Regions from separate parts of the Micromonospora sp. CA-244673 genome, predicted to be linked through region 3. Evidence: riboswitches for the same ligand, from Rfam matches in the RefSeq annotation. Region 3 holds a riboswitch; each other region holds the start of a gene.
What was found. A riboswitch is a leader RNA that binds a small molecule or an ion and turns the genes downstream of it on or off. The one in region 3 is predicted to bind cyclic di-AMP.
Positions count from the first base shown of each region.

Region 1 (4,743 bases), 1.5 Mb from region 3:
CGATCGGCACGAAGACACCGGAGATCCGGTCGGCGAGCCGCTGCACGGCCGCCTTGCCGGTCTGCGCCTGCTCCACGAGCCTCGCCATCTGCGCGAGCTGGGTGTCGCCGCCGACCCGGGTGGCCCGGACGACGAGCCGGCCGCCGGCGTTGACGGTGGCGCCGGCCACGGTGTCGCCCGGCCCCACCTCGACCGGCACGGACTCGCCGGTGAGCATGCTGGCGTCGACCGCCGAGGTCCCCTCCTCGACCACGCCGTCGGTGGCGACCTTCTCACCCGGGCGCACCACGAACCGGTCGCCGACCACGAGCTGGTCGACCGGGATCCGGGTCTCCTGCCCGCCGCGCAGCACCGCCACGTCCTTGGCGCCCAGCTCCAGCAGGGCGCGCAGGGCGGCGCCCGCGGTCCGCTTGGACCGGGCCTCGAAGTAGCGGCCGGCGAGGATGAACACCGTCACCCCGGCCGCGGCCTCCAGGTAGATGTTGCCGGCCCCGTCGGTGCGGGTGATGTCGAAGCGGAACGGGTGCGTCATCCCGGGCATCCCGGCGTCGCCGAGGAAGAGGGCCCAGAGCGACCAGCCGAACGCGGCGAGGGTGCCGAGCGAGACCAGCGTGTCCATGGTCGCCGCGCCGTGCCGCAGGTTGATCCAGGCGGCCCGGTGGAACGGCAGGCCGCCGTAGACCACGACCGGGGCGGCCAGGGTCAGCGACAGCCACTGCCAGTAGTCGAACTGCCAGGCCGGCACCATGGCCAGCACGATCACCGGCACGGTCAGCACGACCGACACCCACAGCCGGGTACGCAGCCCGAGCAGCTCGTCCACCGGCTCGGCGGTCGCACCGTCGGCGACCTGCGCGGGCGGCGGCGGGACGACGGCCGTGTAGCCGGTCTTCTCCACGGTGGCGATCAGCTCGGCCGTGGTGACCTCGTCGGCGTACCGGACGGTGGCCTTCTCGGTGGCGTAGTTGACCGTGGCCTCGACACCGTCCATCCGGTTGAGCTTCTTCTCGATCCGGGCGGCGCAGGAGGCGCAGGTCATGCCGCCGATCGCGAGTTCGATCTGGTTCGGCGCGACCGGCAGGGACTTGGCGGTTGTCATCGCGGCACCTCCGGTCAACTGTGCCCGTGCCCCGGGGCGCCGTGGCCGGCGTCCGGGGTCGGTGCGGTCGTGGGGGCCGGCGGGGCGGGCGCCGGCGTGGCCTGGTCCCCGGCCAGCACGGTGAACTCCGCGGTGTGCACCGCGTCGCCGTGCCGGAAGTCCAGGTAGAGACGGTACGCGCCGGCCGAGGGCACCTCGGCGGCGAACGTCACCGCCGGCCCGGCCGGGGTCCGCCCGTCGCCGGGCGCGCCCTCCGGGTGCACGTGCAGGTACGCGAGGTCGCCCTGGCGCAGCGCCACCAGGTGCCCGTACGCCCCGAGGTAGGGCTGGAGGTCGGTGACGGGCCGGCCGTCCCTGCTGACGGCCAGGGTGAGCCGGCTGGTCCGGCCGGGCTGCGGGGCGCCGGTGAGGGTGACCGTGTAGCCGTCGACCGTGGTGCTGGTCACCGGCGCCGGGAGCGGCCGGTGTTCCAGCGCGCCGGGGACGGTGACGTCGACCCCGAGGGTGAGCGGCTCCCCACCGGTCGGGGTGAAGTCGGCGAACGCCCGCCAGACGCCGGGCCCGGCGAGCGGCGAGGCGACCCGCCAGGTGCCGTCGGCGGCCAGTTCCGGGTGGACGTGCCGGAAGCCGGAGAGGTCGCGGCGGGCGACGATCAGGTGCATGCGCTTGTCGTGCGCCACGTCGTAGCGGGTGACGGGCCGGCCGTCGGGGCCGGTGATCCGGAAGGCGAACTCGCCCGTGGGGGCGGTCACGGGCTGGAGCGTGTAGCCGCGGTCGGAGACGAGCAGCCCGCCGGGCAGGTGGGCGGTGGCGGTGGCGGCGTGGCCCCCGTCACCGTGGTCGGTTCCGCCGGAGTCGTGGCCGGCGTCGGTGGCGTCGTGGCGGGTCTCGGCGGCCGGGGTGACGGGGCCGGCCAGGTGGCCGACCCCGTACGCCGTGCCGAACACCGCCGCGAGCCCGAGGGCGAAGCCGCTCAGCTTCGTCGCCGTGTTCATGGGGTACCTCGGTTCCTTCGGGTCCGCGGACCGGTCACGCCCCGACGAGGTCGTAACCGGCCTCGTCGACGGCGGCGCGGACGGTGTCCGTGTCCAACGGGCTCTCACTGGTGACGGTGACCCGGCCGGAGGCCAGGTCGACCTGGACGTCGGTGACGGCCGGCAGCGCGCTCACCTCGGTGCTGACCGAGTTGACGCAGTGCCCGCAGGTCATGCCCTGAACCTGGTACGTCGTGGTGACCATCGCGAATCTTCCCTTCCGCCGCTGTCGTTACCGTTACCCGGTGGGGGTATCGGCCACTGAGAGGACCGTACCATACCCCCGAGGGGTACGGTATCCTCGACGTCATGACCGCACCGACGACCCCGACCCGGGGCTACACCGCCAGCAAGGACCAGCTCCTCGCGCGGCTCCGCCGTATCGAGGGCCAGGTCCGCGGCATCGAGAAGATGGTCGAGGACGACCGCTACTGCATCGACGTGCTGACCCAGATCTCCGCCATCCAGGCCGCGCTGGACAAGGTCGGCCTCGGCCTGCTCGACGGGCACGCCCGGCACTGCATGCACGAGGGCGCCGCCGAGGGCCGCGCCGACGAGATGGCCACCGAGATGATGGCCGCCGTCGGCCGCCTCATGAAGCGCGGCTGACCGGGACGTTCGGCCCCCGCGTCGGGTCCATCGGCCCGGCGCGGCGGATCCCCCGCCGACGTACGTTCGAGGTGGCGACCGGGACCGGCGCCGGTGACGGCACCGGACCGGCCGCGGGGAGATCGACGAGGAGGAGTACCGCCGCCGTCGCGCCGGCCTGGGCTGACCGGTTCGGGCACCGGGCCGGGCCTGCGAGGGCCCGCGCCGGCGGGCGGTCCGGCGGGCCGGGAGCACGGAGGCCGCATCGTGACACTCCGCAGCGTGACGGCGGCTCTCAAACGCGATGCTGGTCACGCAGGGCGAGGACGAATTCTCGCTATTGGTCGGCTTCCGGACGTAGAACAGCGGTAGGACTCTCGGGTAACCTCGCTGCCGGTCACCGCCGAAGGCGCGCACCGGCGCCAGCGGTGCCGCCGCCCAATCGCCCGCGGGCGAACCGGGGAACCAGGTACATGGGGTGAATCCGCGCGAGCGGTAGGGACCACTTCCGTCCCGAACCCGTCAGCTAACCCGGTCGGCGGCCGACGGAAGGGAACACTGTGACGGCACCCCTGCGCCGCTGGCTCACCCCCGTGGTGGCCATGCTGGCCGCGCTCACCGTGCTGGTGGGTCCGACCCCGGCGACGGCCGCTCCGAGCACCCCCACTCCCTCGGGGCACTCCGAGGAAGAGGACGACCCCCTCATCACCGAGGCCATCGACGCCGCCAACCGGGCCTACCTTCAGGCCAAGTCGAAGCTGGACAAGTCGCGCAAGCGCCAGCTCCAGCTCGCCCTGGAGGTGAAGGCGGCACAGAGCGAACTCGACGCGCTGAGCCCGCAGGTGGCCCAGATCGCCGCGCAGTCCTACCGGACCGGCCGGATCGGCGCCATGGCCATGCTGATGGAGAGCAACACCCCGGACTCGTTCGTCCGGCGGGCGGCCGCCCTGGACGAGCTGAACCTGCTGAACTCGCAGAAGCTCGCCGCCATCAACGCCGCGAAGACCCGAGCCGAGCAGGCCAAGATCGCGCTCGACGTCGAGGTGCGCGAGCAGGAGAAGCAGAAGAACGCGATGGCCCGCGAGAAGGCCGAGACGGAGAAGGCGCTGAAGCTGGTCGGCGGGATCGGCTTCACCGGCGGCCTGGTCTCGGCCACCTCGCCGGTCGCCCGGATCGGCCCGGGCCGCACCTCCGACGGCGACTGGAAGCCGGAGTCGTGCAGCGAGAACGACCCGACCACGTCGGGCTGCGTCACCCCGCGCACCCTGCACGCGTACAAGGAGGTCAAGCGGGCCGGCTTCAACCGCTTCGTGGGCTGCCACCGGAACGGCGGACCGTTCGAGCACCCGAAGGGCCGGGCCTGCGACTGGTCGCTGCAGAAGAGCGGCTTCTCCTCGTGGCGCACCAAGGACCAGCGGATGTACGGCAACAACGTCGCCGCCTTCCTGATCCGTAACGCCGACCGGCTGGGCATCTACTACGTGATCTGGAACCGGCAGATCTGGTTCCCGGCCACCGGCTGGAAGTCCTACAGCGGGCCCTCCGACCACACCGACCACGTGCACATGTCGCTGCTCTGACGGCGTACGCCGAAAGGGGCCGGCCCGCGATGCGCGGGCCGGCCCCTTCGACGTTGTCGGGCGGTCGGTCAGCCGGCGAGCGCCGGGTCCGCGGGCGCGGCCGGAGCCGGCACCGGGGCGGCGGCCGGGGCCTGCGCCACCGTGCGCACCTCGCCGGCGCTGAGCCGGTACGACAGGCCGACCACCGTGCAGCGCCCGGCGGCCACCGCGTCGGCGAGGACGGTGGACCGGGCCAGCAGCGCCTCCACGGTCTGCGCGATGTGGACGTCGACGATCCCGTCGAGGTCCTCGACGCCCTCCCGGCCGGCCCGGAGCAGGCTGGGCGCGACGGCGTCCACCACCGCGCCGAGATGCCCGGACGGCGACGTGCCGGTGCGGACCGCCTCGCGGGCGGCCTGGACGGCGCCGCACGAGTCGTGGCCGAGCACCACCACGAGCGGGG
Region 1 covers NZ_CP192019.1:554,323-559,065, reverse strand. Annotated here, with positions in the region: gene ACQP12_RS02815 (heavy metal translocating P-type ATPase) at 1-1,099, opposite strand, end outside; gene ACQP12_RS02810 (hypothetical protein) at 1,114-2,094, opposite strand; gene ACQP12_RS02805 (heavy-metal-associated domain-containing protein) at 2,129-2,338, opposite strand; gene ACQP12_RS02800 (metal-sensitive transcriptional regulator) at 2,443-2,742, shown strand; cyclic di-AMP (ydaO/yuaA leader) riboswitch at 3,147-3,277, shown strand; gene ACQP12_RS02795 (coiled-coil domain-containing protein) at 3,282-4,301, shown strand; gene ACQP12_RS02790 (carbonic anhydrase) at 4,370-4,743, opposite strand, start outside.
Region 1: linked by a shared signal. The riboswitch ahead of ACQP12_RS02795 (coiled-coil domain-containing protein) and the one ahead of ACQP12_RS09910 (C39 family peptidase) in region 3 are both predicted to bind cyclic di-AMP.

Region 2 (4,743 bases), 2.0 Mb from region 3:
CTCGGGGTTGCGGGCGCCGGCGTAGACGGTGGCGCCCCGGGCCAGCAGTTCGGCGGCCAGGTGCCGGCCGAAGCCCCGGTTGGCCCCGGTGACCAGGGCGGTGCTTCCAGCGATCTTCATGGGTGCTCCAGAGGGTGGGAAGGGTGGGTCGTCAGGACGGCAGCAGGCCCGGCCCGGGCAGCAGGTCCACCTGGTCGGCCGGCACGTCGTGGCCGGCCGCGCAGCGCAGCGCCACGTGCACCGACGCGCCGCAGTCGTGGTGGGCCAGCCGGACCGACGGCTCCTCGACGGCGTACGTGTCGCCCCACTCGCGCAGGGCGGCGAGCACGGGCAGCAGGTCCCGGCCCTTGTCGGTGAGCACGTACTCGGCGCGGGTGCGCTGCCCGGGCTCCCGGTAGGGCCGCCGGTCGAGCAGCCCGTCGGCGACGAGCTGCTTGAGCCGGGCGGCGGCCACCGGCTCGCTGACGCCGACCCGGCGGGCGAACTCGTCGAAGCGCCGGGTGCCGAACGACGCCTCGCGCAGCAGGAGCAGCGTGGTGCGGTTGCCGACCACGTCGAGCGCGCCGGCGATCGAGCAGTTGGCGGTGGACCAGGAGTCGCGCCGCGCGAGGAAGTCCGTCATGGGGCCGACGCTACCCAGCTGACTTAGGAAAACAAAAGCCAGCTATCTCACGTCTGGCCCGGGAATATCCGCCCTCAGAGCTGGCCGGCGTAGAAGCCGTGCCGGGCGAGCGGCTCGACGATCTCCCGCTCCTCGTACGACAGGTGCGACAGCAGGGTGTCGGTGAGCAGGTCCACGGCGGCCTGGAGCTCGGTGAAGTCGCCCGGCTCGCGGATCAGGTCCACCAGCGCCCGGTCCACGCTCTCCACCACCCCGTGGATCACCACGTGCTCCTCCTCGAGGCGGTCCAGCACCGCCGCCAGCCCCACGTCGGCGCGGCGCAGGTGCGGGAAGATCGAGTTGTCCTCCAGGCCGTGGTGCTGGGTGACCACCGTGCAGTACGCCGCGCAGTAGGCCCCGAGCGTCCAGTTGTTCTGCCGCATGGTCATCTCGTTCAGCACGGCCCGGGCCGCGCCCGGGGCGACCGCGCCGCGCCTGACCTGCTCCAGCAGGTCCCGCACCTGCCCGAGCTCCTGGCGCAGGTGGTCGTGCACGTCCACGAGGTGCTGCCCGGCGGCCTGCCCGCGAGGCGTGTAGACGTGCCCGGCCGGTGCCGGTGGCGCCGCGGGCCGGGTCGACTCGTCCCAGGGCTGGCGCGCGCTCAGCCGTACCCCCGGATCGGGGGTGGGGGTGACCGCGAGCGCGGTCGAGCCGCCGGCCTCGACGGCGGCCTGCTGCTCCTCCACGGCCCGGGCGCGGCTGCCCGGCGTGGTGCGTTCGGCGGCGACCAGCTCGCGGACCGCCGGCGCCACCTCCTGGGCGAAGAGCTGGACGGCGCGCGGCTCGTCGCTGCCCAGGATGAACGTGGCGACGCCGTGGTCCAGGGCGAGCCCGGCCAGCTCCTCCACCCACTGCTCCGGCGGGCCGTCCAGGAAACCGCCCGACGACCGCGAGAAGGTGCCGGTGACGTTGAGCAGCCGGCGCACCGCGCCGGGATCCCGTCCGGCCTCGGCGGCGGCCTCGTCGATCACCGCGTTCAGCGCCGGCAGCTCGGCCGGCCCCTTCGGCAGGTACGCGAGCGACGGCAGCCAGCCGTCCGCCGCGCGACCGACCAGCCGCAGCATCCGCGGCTTGTACGCGCCGACCCAGACCCGCACCGGGTGGGCCGGCGCCGGCCCGCGCTTGGCCCCGACCACCCGGTAGTGCTCGCCCTCGACCCGGACCATGCCGCGCCGTTCGGTGTCCCAGACCTCGCGGATCACCCGGATCGCCTCGTCGAGGGCGTCCACGGCCGCGCCGGGGGAGAGCCGCCGCCCGCCGACCGCCTCGATCGCCTCCCAGAAGGCCCCGGCGCCGAGGCCCAGCTCGACCCGGCCGCCGGTGAGCAGGTCCAGGCTGGCCACGCTGCGGGCCAGCACCACGGGCTGGCGCAGCGGCAGGTTGAGCACGTTGCCGGCGAGGGTGATGTGGCTGGTGGCCGCGGCCACGAAGGACATGAGCGTCCAGGTGTCCAGGAACCCGGGCTGGTAGGGATGGTCCTGGAAGGTCACCAGGTCCAGGCCGACCTGCTCGCAGAGCTTGGCCCGCGCGACCACCTGCTCCGGCCGCCCGGCGCTGGGGGTGAGGAAGCCGCCGAAGGTCAGCTCGTGTCCGTGGTCGCTCATGCCTCGCCGCCTCGTGCCGATCTTGCGCGAACCTGCCCACGGTAGCCTCCCGCGTCGCCCGGCGGGCCGGGAACCCGCCGCCGAGGATCCGCGCCGCGCCACTCGCCACGGTGGACCCGGCACCCGCCGGCCGTCCTCTTCGGCCGGTGCCCGGAAACGCCGCTGTGAGCTGCGAAAACACGCCAACCGTCAGGTCGCTACGACAGATTCGACGGTTCCGCAAGCCGGGAGACGGGGTCGTCGCTCGGCCGGGTGAAGAACTTCACAAGAAGTGGGCGTTCGCGACAAACCGTTCCTAACGTCGGATCCGTTCGCGATCGCGGACACCACGGGCCGGCAACGCCTAATCCCGCCGCCGGCCCGGCGGTCCTGGACCTTCGGCGGGAGCGGGGGACCCACATGTTCCTCGGTGCACGACACCTCGGGGTGAAGCCGCCTGCGGCGGCCGGGCTCCTCGGCCCGAACCCGACAGCTCACCTCGTCGGCGTGGAGGAAAACCACATGGCAACTGATCACGTCGCCCGTCACCGACGGACCGCGCAGCGTCGCACCGCCGTCGGGGCGCTCGTCGTCGGCGCGGCCACCGGCGCCGCCGCCCTTCTCGGCCCGGCCGCCCCGGCCAGCGCCGCCGGCGTCAACTGGGACGCCGTCGCCCAGTGCGAGTCCGGCGGCAACTGGCACATCAACACCGGCAACGGCTACTACGGCGGGCTCCAGTTCTCCCGGAGCACCTGGAACGGCTACGGCGGCAAGAAGTACGCGAGCCGGGCCGACCTGGCCAGCCGCGGCGAGCAGATCGCCATCGCCGAGAAGGTCCTCGACGGGCAGGGCATCGGCGCCTGGCCGGTCTGCGGCAAGAAGGGCGGCTCCACCAAGCGCTACGCCGCCAAGGACTCGGGCTCGGCGAAGTCCACGAAGAAGGCCACGAGGAAGACCACCTCGGCCACGAAGAAGGCCACCTCGCAGCGGTCGTACCGCGGCGAGCGGCGGACCGCGCCGAGCACCGGCGGCGCCGGCGCCTACCTGGTCCGGCCGGGGGACACCCTCTCCGAGATCGCCGACGCGAAGAACGTCGCCGGTGGTTGGCACGCCCTCTACGCCCGCAACAAGGGCGTGGTCGGCGACAACCCGGGCCTCATCTTCCCGGGCCAGCGGCTTCGCCTGCGCTGACGCCACACCGGTGCGCCGCACCACGAACGCCCGGCCGGGGTTCCCGGCCGGGCGTTCGGCGTCGGGGCCGGTTGCTATCGTCACGGTGCTCGGAAAGACGTGAAGAAAGCGCGGATATGACCAACGATTCGTTCTCCGCGGCCGCGAGCCTCGACGAGCTGCTGACCAGGACGCAGCAGGCGCTGTCCGCGATGCGCTCCCGGGCCGGCGACCACGCCGACGACGCGCCGGCCCAGCTGCTCCGGGCCGAGGGCGGCGCGGCCGACGGCCGGGTCCGTGCCGTCGCCGTCCAGGGTGGCCGGCTGGAATCCGTCACCGTCGACCCGGAGCTGGCCGGCGAGCCCCTGGACACCCTGTGCGGGCACGTCGTGACGGCCGTCAACGCCGCGCTCACCGAGCTGGAGGCCCGGGTCAGCGCCTCCGCCCAGGCGGACGTGGACGCCCTCGCCGCCCGGCTCGGCGGCCTGCCCGAGCAGTCCGCCCGGGACATGGAGCGGTTCGGCCGGGCGATGGAGGGCGTCGCGGCCCGGATCCGCCGCGACGACGCCGCCGGTTCCCGCGCGGCCCACCCGGCCTGACCGCGGGCCGGAATCCGGACCGGCCACGAGGCACGGAGACGACGAAGCGGCCGGCCGTCGGGAGGACGACGGCCGGCCGCTCCGGTGTGCTCAGCTCAGGGTGAGCGCGGTGTCGTCGACGACGAAGGAGGTCTGCAGGGAGCTGTCCTCCACGCCGCTGAACGAGATGGTGGCGGTGGTGCCGGCCAGCGACGAGACGTCGAAGGACCGCTGCACGTAGCCGGTGGCCTTGTTGAGGTTGGAGTAGGTGGCCAGGGTGGTGCTGCCCGCCTTCACGGTCAGCTTGTCGTAGGCGGTCGTCGTGGTCGACTCCGCGCTGTCGATGTGCAGCCAGAAGCTCAGCGTCGCCCGGCAGCCGGCGGGAATCGTCACCGACTGCGTGAGGGTGTCGGTGTGCGTCGAGCCGTAGCCGTCGAGCCAGGCCTTGTACGAGCCGCCGTGCGCCGCCTGGCTGGTGGAGTTGGTGATGACGCCGGAGGAGGCGGTCCAGCTCACGTTGCCCGACTCGAAGCCGGGGTTGGCCAGCTTCTGGCCGGTGCAGCTGCCCGACGGCGGGGTGGTCGTGGTGGTCGGGGTCGGCGTCGGGGTGCCGCCCGTGCAGGTGGCCTCACCGGTCTGCGCCGGCACGCTGATCGCGGTCCAGGCGGCCTTCACCGCGTTGAACTCGGTGCAGCTGGTCGGGTAGAGGTTCTTCGCCGCCTGCAGCGTCCAGACCCGGTACTTCAGGTAC
Region 2 covers NZ_CP192019.1:4,127,467-4,132,209, reverse strand. Annotated here, with positions in the region: gene ACQP12_RS19265 (SDR family oxidoreductase) at 1-120, opposite strand, end outside; gene ACQP12_RS19260 (winged helix-turn-helix transcriptional regulator) at 152-622, opposite strand; gene ACQP12_RS19255 (LLM class flavin-dependent oxidoreductase) at 697-2,265, opposite strand; cyclic di-AMP (ydaO/yuaA leader) riboswitch at 2,596-2,767, shown strand; gene ACQP12_RS19250 (transglycosylase family protein) at 2,767-3,435, shown strand; gene ACQP12_RS19245 (YbaB/EbfC family nucleoid-associated protein) at 3,552-4,013, shown strand; gene ACQP12_RS19240 (M4 family metallopeptidase) at 4,104-4,743, opposite strand, start outside.
Region 2: linked by a shared signal. The riboswitch ahead of ACQP12_RS19250 (transglycosylase family protein) and the one ahead of ACQP12_RS09910 (C39 family peptidase) in region 3 are both predicted to bind cyclic di-AMP.

Region 3 (4,743 bases):
CCCGGCTCGGCGACGCGCTGCTGGTGCTGCTCGCCCTGGTGGCGCTCGCCGCCGGCCTGGCGCTGCCCGCCTGGGTGGCCCTGGTGGCCGCGCTGCTGGTCGGGGCGGGCTGCGGCGCGGTCGGCCTCGACCTGGCCCGGCGCCGCTTCCGGCCGCCGGCCGGCGGCGGCCCCGTGGGCCGGGCGCTGCGCCGGCACCAGCCCGAGTTCCTGCTCTACTTCTCCGCCCCGCCCGGCTCCGAGTACCAGGTCACCATGTGGCTGCCCTACCTGGAGCGGATCGGCCGGCCGTTCCTGGTGCTGGTGCGCGAGCCCGAGTTCCTGCCGACCGTGGCCGCCGCGACCCGCGCGCCGGTGGTCTTCTGCCCCACGTTGAAGACCATGGACGAGGCGCTGGTGCCGAGCCTCCGGGCGGCCTTCTACGTCAACCACGGCGCGAAGAACAGCCACTGCATCCGCTTCACCCAGCTCACCCACGTGCAGCTGCACCACGGGGACAGCGACAAGGCGCCCAGCGCCAACCCGGTCTCGGCGATCTTCGACAAGATCTTCGTGGCCGGGCAGGCCGCGATCGAGCGGTACGCCCGCGCCGGCGTGGAGATCCCCGCCGAGAAGTTCGTCGTGGTCGGCCGTCCCCAGGTGGAGGCCATCGGTGTACGCCGGGAGCCGGTCAGCGGCCTCGCCCACCCGACCGTGCTCTACACGCCCACCTGGACGGGGCACCACGCCGACGCCGACTACTGCTCGCTGCCGGTGGCCGAGACGCTGATCCGCCGGCTGCTGGACCGGGGGGCGACGGTGATCCTGCGGGCGCACCCCTACACCACCCAGAACCCGGCCTCGGCCCGGCAGCTGGCCCGCCTCACCGAGCTGCTCGCCGCCGACCGGGCGAGGACCGGGCGCGCGCACCTGTGGGGCGCGGCGGCCGGCCGCGAGCTGACCCTGACCGAGTGCGTCAACCGGGCCGACGCCCTGGTCTCGGACGTCTCCGGGGTGATCTCCGACTGGCTCTACTCCGGCAAGCCGTACGCGGTCACCGACATGGGCGTGGACGGGGAGCACTTCGTCGAGCGGTTCCCCCTCGCCGGCTCCGGCTACGTGCTGCGCCGGGACATGTCCAACGTGGACGAGGTGCTGACCGGGCTCCTGGACACCGACCCGAAGGCGGCGGCGCGCTGGGCCACCCGCGCCCGCTACCTGGGCGACTTCCCGGCCGAGTCCTACGCCGAGGTGTTCCTCGACGCCGCCCGCCGGCAGCTCGCGCCGGCCGGGACCGCGCCCGCCCCGCGGGACGGTTCGCCGCTCCCCTCCCCCACCGCCTGAGCCGAGGCTCAGAGGTACGCGTCGAGCAGGGCGAGCACCGCCGCCGGGTCCTCGACGTGCGCGTTGTGGCCCAGGCCGGGCAGGGTGGCGACCGGGACGCCCAGTTCCTTGAGCTGCGCGTCGGTCACCATCGGGTCCTGCTCGCCACGGGCCAGCAGCACCGGGACGTCGACGGCGGCGAGCAGCGCCGGCAGCCGGGGCTCCCCCACCGCGAAGGCGGCCGGGTCCATGGCCAGCCGCCAGCGGCCGTCCTCCCGGCGCAGCCCCGCCTCCACCACGGGATGGTCGGGGGCGAACAGCCCGGCCAGCCCGGAGACCCGCAGGTAGCGGCGGGCCGCCTCGTCCCGGGTGGCGAACCAGGTCACCGGACGGTCGGCCAGCTCGCGGGCCTTCTCCAGCTCGGCCGGGGACCAGACGGCCTTGATGCCCAGCCCGACCACCGCGTCGACGGGCAGGCGCCGCGACCGCGCGGCCAGCGCCAGCGCCACGACCCCGCCCAGCGAGTGGCCGAGCAGCACGAGCCGGTCGCGGGGGCCGAGCCGCTCGGCCACCGGACCGAGCCCCTCGACCACCCGCCGGGCCAGGGCGTCGAAGGAGTATTCCGGCAGCGGGGGCGACCAGCCGTGCCCGGCCAGGTCGGGTGCGAGCCACCGCCCCGCCCAGTGGCGCTCCAGCAGCGGCGCCCAGGGCAGCCACACCTCACCGGTGGCGCCCATGCCGTGCAGCAGCAGCAGATGGCGGGTACCCGTCGCGTCGCCCATAGGCCGCAGTGTGCCACCGGACGGACACGACGCGCGAGAGCAGCCGGCACGACGACGTCGGGCACCGGCTCGGTGGAGCCGGTGCCCGACGGGAGAGCTGCGATCAGGCGGAGTAGCCGCGCGTGGCCGCCCAGTTCGCCAGGTCGATGGTGCTGATCCAGTACGCGGGCAGCGCCGCGTTCGCCGAGTCGGCGATCCGGACCGTGCGGCCGTCGTTCTTGTAGCCGACCACCGCGATGTAGTGGCCGCCCGGGAACGAGTGCCAGCCGCCGTCGGTGTCGGTGGCGTCACCGGCGATGTTGACCACCACTCCCCGGCCGTCGATGATCGCCTTGACCACGTCAGCCTGGAGCTGGTCGATCTCCGCCGGGCTCGCCGAGCCGCCGAACATGTGCGTCCGGTACGGGTTGCCCTTGACCATCTGGTTCAGGCCCCGGGTGGTGTCCTCGGCGGAGTTGGTGCCGTTCTCGCCGGCGTTCAGCGGGGCGATCATCGCGTCCTGGGTGGTCTCGACGCCGCTCGCGCTGAGCGCGTTGCGCACCGCGGCCGGGCCGCAGTTCCAGTAGGCGGTCTGCGCCTCGTAGGTGTAGTCGAGCACCTTGGTCGACGGCGGCTTCGGCTTGGCCTTCCGGGTGGTGTCCGGGTCGGTGGTGGCCTTGGCCGCGGACTTCGCGGCCGACGGCGACGCGCTCGGCGAGGCGGACGGCGCCGGGACGGCCGCCCGGGCCTCGCCCCGGCTGGCGACCTCACCGAGCCGCGAGCCCAGCTCGGCGACCGCGGCGGTGTTCTCCTGCTGGACCGGGGCGTCGTCGGTGGCGGTGAGGGTGGCGCCGGCGCCACCGGCGAGCACGAGCGCCGCGGCCGAGCCGGCGATGATCTGGTACGGGCGCTCGGTCACGAGACGCCGCAGCTGACGCTTCAGGTGATGCTTCACGGGTTCCTCCACGGGAGCGTGCGCGGCACACACCGGCCCACGCGCGGAGGAACTCACGCGCGCTGGCGGGGCGGGTCGCCGCGGAAGGGGAGCGCCCGGGGGGCCGGGCGTTCGGGGCGGTTGCCGGGTCCGGTCGCCGTCAGGCGAGCGCCGGCACCACGATGCCGTGGAGGCGGGGGGACGAGCGGGGGGAGGTGAGCACGAGGAATGGCACTCCTTCCGTGGCCGCCGACCGGGTTAGCTGACGGATTCGGGCGGGAAGTACGCCCTACCACAGGCCGTGGGCCCGCGGATTCACCCCGGTGTTGCTGTGGGTCCCCGGTTCGTAAGAACACGATTAGGCGGGTCGGTGCGGCGTCGCCACTTGCGATCGGAAACCGCTCCGGACGCGCCGACACTACCGGTGGGTATGCCGCCTGCCAACCGCTCCCACCTGCTTAAACCTCGTGCATCACTACGGATATCGGAACACTCCGTCACTGACTTCACTCAATGGGACGGGCAGTTACGGCGGCACCGGCGGGCGAAAAGCGGACATCCGGTGGCGGCCGACCCGGAATTGCGGGGCCCGATCGCCCGACCTGCGCCCCGTGACCGTTTCCGGGGTCGCGGTGACCGGGCTCACCGAATTCGGATAACAATTCGGCCGACTCGGCCCGCGTGGGGAGTCGGGCCCGCGTGACGCCGTGGGTCGGGCCGGCGGTGACGCAGGCCGGGCACGATGGCTCTCCAGCTACCGCGGCCAAGGGCCACGGGCGACAGGGCGCCGAGCGGCCCCGCCAGCCGGTCCGCCGACGCCCAGGACATCCGCTCGGACCCGCTAGGAACTTGATGTCCTGAACGACTCACGCCCAACTTGCCGCCGGCCACGTCGGGTCGGTCACGACGGCAGCTCGACGGGCGCCCGGGAGGGCCGCGCGCCCGATCCGTTCACGTCATCAAGTTCCTAGCGGCCGGCACGACCACATCCGGCCGCAGGCTCTCCGGCCGCAGGCTCTCCGGCCGCAGGCTCGCCGCCCTGCGGACGGTTGCCACCAGCTCCCCCCGAACGGGAGTGCACCATGTTCAGCCGGCCCGGACGGGACGCCAGCGCGCCCCGGGCACGGTGGCCGGGATCCGCACCGTCGCGTCGTTCCGCCCCTCCACGGTGGCCGTGGTGGCGTCGGCGGGGCGGAGGGCGGTGGCCGCCGCGTAGGACTCGGCTGTCAGGGTGCGGGCCGCCTCGGCGGCCAGTTCGGCGTCCCGCCAGGCCCGCCGCTCCCGCTCGGCGGCCGTCGCCCAGGCCGCCCGGCGGCTCTCGCGTACGGCCCGGGCCAGGACGATCTCCTGCTCGGCCGGGTGCCGGCGCGGGTCCCACCCGTTGCGGTGGGCCAGCACGTCGGCGAGTTGCCGGGCGCTCAGGTCGCCCCGCCAGTGCGCGGTCATCGCGGCGTGGTGCAGCCAGCGCTCCCGGGCCGCGTACTCGGCCGGGGTGCGTGGGGTGTGCGGGGCGGGCAGGGCGGCGGCGCCGGCGAGGCGGCGGGCGGCGGCCTCGGCCTCGTCGTACGCCCGCCAGGCCCGATCGGCCTCGTCCTGGGCGGTGAGCCACTGCTCGCGGCGCCGCCGGGCGCTCTGCGCGGCGCGGGCGGCGGCCACCGCCACCTCGTCGGCGTAGCGGCGCAGGTCGGCCCGGCGAGCGGCCTCCTCGGCGGCCGGGTCGGGCGCCGGATCGGGCGCGCCGTCGCGC
Region 3 covers NZ_CP192019.1:2,099,754-2,104,496, reverse strand. Annotated here, with positions in the region: gene ACQP12_RS09920 (CDP-glycerol glycerophosphotransferase family protein) at 1-1,322, shown strand, start outside; gene ACQP12_RS09915 (alpha/beta fold hydrolase) at 1,331-2,083, opposite strand; gene ACQP12_RS09910 (C39 family peptidase) at 2,187-3,029, opposite strand; cyclic di-AMP (ydaO/yuaA leader) riboswitch at 3,229-3,371, opposite strand; gene ACQP12_RS09905 (hypothetical protein) at 4,083-4,743, opposite strand, start outside.

Region 4 (4,743 bases), 3.6 Mb from region 3:
GGCCCCGACACGGGCCGGGCCGGCGGCCCGTACCCTCATTCAGCCCGCCGTCTGACCACAGGAGCCCCCGCGTTGAGCGACCAGACCACCCTGGAACGGGAGATCGCCGTCGAACAACGGCATCTCGACCGGGTGTACGCCCGGCTGGCCGAACTGCGTCGGTCGGCCGCCGACGCCGAGCGGGAGGGCTACCGGCTGGCCCGGGTCGGCAACTTCGGCGCGCTGGTCGAGCGGGACGCGATGGTGTTCCACGCCGCGCAGCGCCGGCACGTGCTGGACGCCGAGCACGAGGGGCTGGTCTTCGGCCGGCTGGACCTGCGTACCCGGCAGGTGCTGCACGTGGGGCGGCTGGGTGTGCGCGGGGAGAACGCCGAGACGCTGGTGGTGGACTGGCGCGCGCCGGCCGCCGCCGCGTTCTACCAGGCCACCCCGGCCGAGCCGCAGGGCGTGGTGCGGCGGCGCACGATCCAGTCGTCCGCGGAGCAGGTCACCCGGATCGAGGACGACCTGCTGGACCCGGAGTCCGCCCCGCCGGACATGGCGGTGGTGGGCGACGGGGCGCTGCTGGCGACCCTGTCCCGGGCCACCGGCCACGGCATGCGGGACATCGTCGCCACCATCCAGCGGGAGCAGGACGAGGCGATCCGCTCCCCGGGCAGCGGGGTCACGATCGTCTCCGGCGGCCCGGGCACCGGCAAGACGGCGGTGGCCCTGCACCGCGCCGCGTACCTGCTCTATTCCGACCGCGCCCGGTATGCCGGCGGCGGCATCCTGGTGGTCGGCCCGTCGAGCGTGTTCGTCCAGTACATCGCCTCGGTGCTCCCCTCGCTCGGCGAGGAGACGGCCACCCTGCACTCGCTGGGTTCCCTCTTCCCCGGCGTGTCGGCGACCCGGACCGACCCGCCCGAGGTGGCGGCCGTGAAGGGCTCGCTGCGGATGCGCCGGGTGCTGGAGCGGGCGGTCCGGGACGCGGTGCCCGACTCCCCCGGCGAGCTGCGCCTGCTCTACCGGGGTGAGCTGCTGCGCCTGGAGCGGGCCGAGCTGGACGCCATCCGGGACCGGACGCTGTCCCGCGGGGCGCGCCGCAACGAGGTGCGCCGGGCGGCCTTCGACGCGGTCCTCGCCGCGCTCTGGGCACAGGCCCGCAGGCTGCGGATCGGCCGGCTGCCGGAGCAGCCCGCGTTCGAGGACGAGATCATCGACCGGCCGGAGTTCCGGGAGTTCCTCAAGGCCTGGTGGCCGCGGCTGCACCCGCGCCACGTGCTGGGCTGGCTGGCCCGCCCGGAGCGGCTGCGCCGGTACGCCGGGGGCGTCCTGTCCGGGGCCGAGATCCGGCTGCTGACCGGGGCGTACCGGAGCCTGGACGGCGAGGGCCTGACCATCGCCGACGTGGCGCTGCTGGACGAGCTGGACGCGCTTCTGGGCCAGCCGGTGCGGCGGGCGAGGCCGAAGCGGGACCCGTTCCAGCTGGCCGGCGGCGTCCGCGAGCTGAGCACGGCCGCCGACCGGCAGCGGGCCGCCCGGGCCGCCGCGCGGGAGCGCCCGGAGGACTACCGCGACTACGCCCACGTGGTCGTCGACGAGTCGCAGGACGTCTCGCCGATGCAGTGGCGGATGATCGGCCGGCGCGGCCGGCTGGCCTCCTGGACCGTGGTGGGCGACCCGGCGCAGACCGCCTGGACCGGCGACCCGCAGGAGCTGGCCCGGGCCCGGGACCAGGCGCTGGGCCGGCGCCGTCGCCACCGGTACGAGCTGACCACCAACTACCGCAACTCGGCGGAGATCTTCGCCGTGGCGGCCGCGGAGATCCACCGCGTGCACCCGGATCTCGCGTTGCCCACCGCGGTCCGTTCCACCGGGGTGCCGCCCGTCGAGCGGTCGGTGCCCGCCGGCGACCTGCCCGCCGCCACGGCGGCGGCGGCGCGCGCGCTGCTGGCGGAGGTCGAGGGCACGGTGGGTGTGATCACGCCGGTGCCGCGCCGGGACGAGGTGGCCGGCTGGCTGGGCGACCTGGGCGGCCGGCTCCAGGTGGTGACCAGCCTCCAGGCCAAGGGCATGGAGTACGACGGGGTGGTGCTGGTCGCCCCGAGCGAGATCCGGGCCGATCCGGGGTCGGGCGTCCGGACCCTCTACGTGGCGCTCTCCCGGGCCACCCAGCGGCTCACCACCCTCGACCCGGTCGGCTGACGGCGGCGCCGCATCCGGCGTTCACTTGCACACATAGCGATGTGAGCATAGATTGAGCTCGGCCGGGGCGGCGAACGAGAGGGTGTGTGCGTGGGCGCAGGTCATGACCACAGCGGCGCGGTGGCCAACGCGGCGCACCGTCACCGTGGTCGACTCTGGGGCGCGTTCGCGCTGCTCACCGCCCTCATGGTCGTCGAGGCGGTGGCCGCCTTCGCCACCGGCTCGCTGGCCCTGCTCTCCGACGCCGGGCACATGTTCACCGACGTCCTCGGCATCGGCATGGCGCTCGCCGCGATCACCGCCACCCGGCACGCCGACACCGACCCGCAGCGCACCTTCGGGCTCTACCGGCTGGAGGTGCTGGCCGCGCTGGCCAACGCGGTGCTGCTCGGCGCCGTGGCCGTCTACGTCCTGGTCGAGGCGGTACGCCGGTTCGGCGAACCACCGGAGGTCCTCGCCGGGCCGATGCTCGCCGTGGCGGTGCTCGGCCTGCTCGCCAACATCGCCGCGTTCGCGCTGCTGCGCGCCGGCGCCGAGGAGAGCATCAACCTGCGCGGGGCGTACCTGGAGGTGCTGGGCGACCTGCTCGGCTCGCTCGGCGTGATCGGGGCCGCCCTGGTCATCGCGGTCACCGACTGGTGGTGGGCCGACCCGCTGGTCGCCGTCGCGATCGGGCTGTTCATCCTGCCGCGCACCTGGCGGCTCGGCCGGGCCGCGGTCCGGATCCTGGTGCAGGCCGCCCCGGAGCACCTCCAGGTGACCGCGGTGCACGACCGGCTGGCCGCCGTCCCCGGCGTCGCCGAGGTGCACGACCTGCACGTCTGGACGCTCACCTCGGGCATGGAGGTGGCCTCGGCGCACCTGACCATGACACCGGGCGCCGAGGTCGGCGAGGTGCTGGCGGCCGCCCGGACGGCCCTGCACGAGGATTTCTCGATCGATCACGCCACGTTGCAGATCGAACCCGGAGCGTCTCCCGGGGCGTGCGGCGCGGTCGAGTGGTAATTAGGGCAATCTTAAATCCAAGTGGTTATTGTGCACTTATGCCGGTTTTGACCGGGACACCGGCTCCCACCAGCGAGCCGACCCGGAACAACGCCGGTAGGCTCGATCGCGGCCTCCGCCGGGCGGCGCCCACCGGCGCCTGCGGTGGCCAGCGCCTAATCGCCCGCAGGGCGAGCCGGGGAACCACGTTCGTGGGGTGCATCCGCGTCAGCGGTAGGGATCTTCCGTCCCGAACCCGTCAGCTAACCCGGTCGGCGGTGGACGGAAGGACACGTGAATGCCCCCAGTGGCACCTGTACGACGGACGGTCGCCCGGTTGGCGGCCCTGCTCGTCGCGACGCTCGCCCTCGGCGTCGTGACCGCGCCGGTCTCTCCCGCCTCGGCGGCCGCGGCGGCTTCCCCGACCGCGCTGCTCGCCGCCGCACCCGGCGACGACGAGGGCGGCACCCCGGCGCTGCGCGCCCAACTCGACGCCGCCAGCAAGGGGTGGCTGGACGCCCGCACCGCGCTGAACCGCTCGGTGACCCGGCAACAGCAGCTCACCGCCCAGCTCAAGACGGTCAACGCCGAGCTGACCGTCCGGGACGCCAAGGTCGGCGAGATCGCCGGGGTGGCATACCGGTCCGGGCGGCTGGGCACCGCCGCGGCCCTGCTCGGCAGCACCAGCCCCGAGGGCTTCATGGACCGCGCGGCCGCGCTGGAGCAGGTGGCCGCGCACGAGGACCGGGCACTGCGCGAGCTCATCGACACCCGGGACGAGGCCACCCGCACGCAGACCGCGCTCACCGGCGAGATCCAGGAGCAGCGCAAGCAGGTCGCGGTGATGGCCAAGCGCAAGCAGCAGGCCGAACGCGCCCTGGAGGTGGCGAACAACCGCGCGTCCAGCAGCGGCGGCGGCAGCGTCCAGGGCACCTCGTCGGCCAACGCCAAGCCGGCCAAGCGCAACGCCGACGGCTCCTGGCCACCCGAGTCGTGCAGCGTCAACGACCCGACGCCCGCCGACGGCTGCATCACCCCGCGTACGCTGCACGCGCTCCAGCAGGCCAAGGCGGCCGGCTTCACCCGCTACGTCTCCTGCCACCGGCCCAGCGGCTCGGGCGAGCACCCGAAGGGGCGGGCCTGCGACTTCGCCGCGCAGAAGAGCGGCTTCGGCGGCGTGGCCAGCGGCGGCGACAAGACGTACGGCAACAACCTCTCCGCCTACTTCATCCGCAACGCCGACGCGCTCGCCGTGCTCTACGTGATCTGGTTCCGGCAGATCTGGCTGCCCAGCAGCGGCTGGAAGGCGTACAGCGGGGGCAACGGCGACCCGTCCAGCGACCACACCAACCACGTGCACCTGTCGGTGTACTGATCCCCGCCCCGGCGGCGCCCGGCTACGTCCCACGACGTACGCCGGGTGTCGCCGCGCGGCCCACGACGCGACGCCCGCGACGGCCGAGCATCGGGGGCATGACTCGACTCTCCCCCGCCGGACGCAAGGCCCTGCTCACCCTGCACCTGGTCACCTCGCTGGGGTGGCTCGGCGCCGACCTGGTGCTGCTGGCCCTC
Region 4 covers NZ_CP192019.1:5,655,846-5,660,588, forward strand. Annotated here, with positions in the region: gene ACQP12_RS25840 (HelD family protein) at 73-2,187, shown strand; gene ACQP12_RS25845 (cation diffusion facilitator family transporter) at 2,278-3,192, shown strand; cyclic di-AMP (ydaO/yuaA leader) riboswitch at 3,335-3,464, shown strand; gene ACQP12_RS25850 (coiled-coil domain-containing protein) at 3,470-4,546, shown strand; gene ACQP12_RS25855 (hypothetical protein) at 4,645-4,743, shown strand, end outside.
Region 4: linked by a shared signal. The riboswitch ahead of ACQP12_RS25850 (coiled-coil domain-containing protein) and the one ahead of ACQP12_RS09910 (C39 family peptidase) in region 3 are both predicted to bind cyclic di-AMP.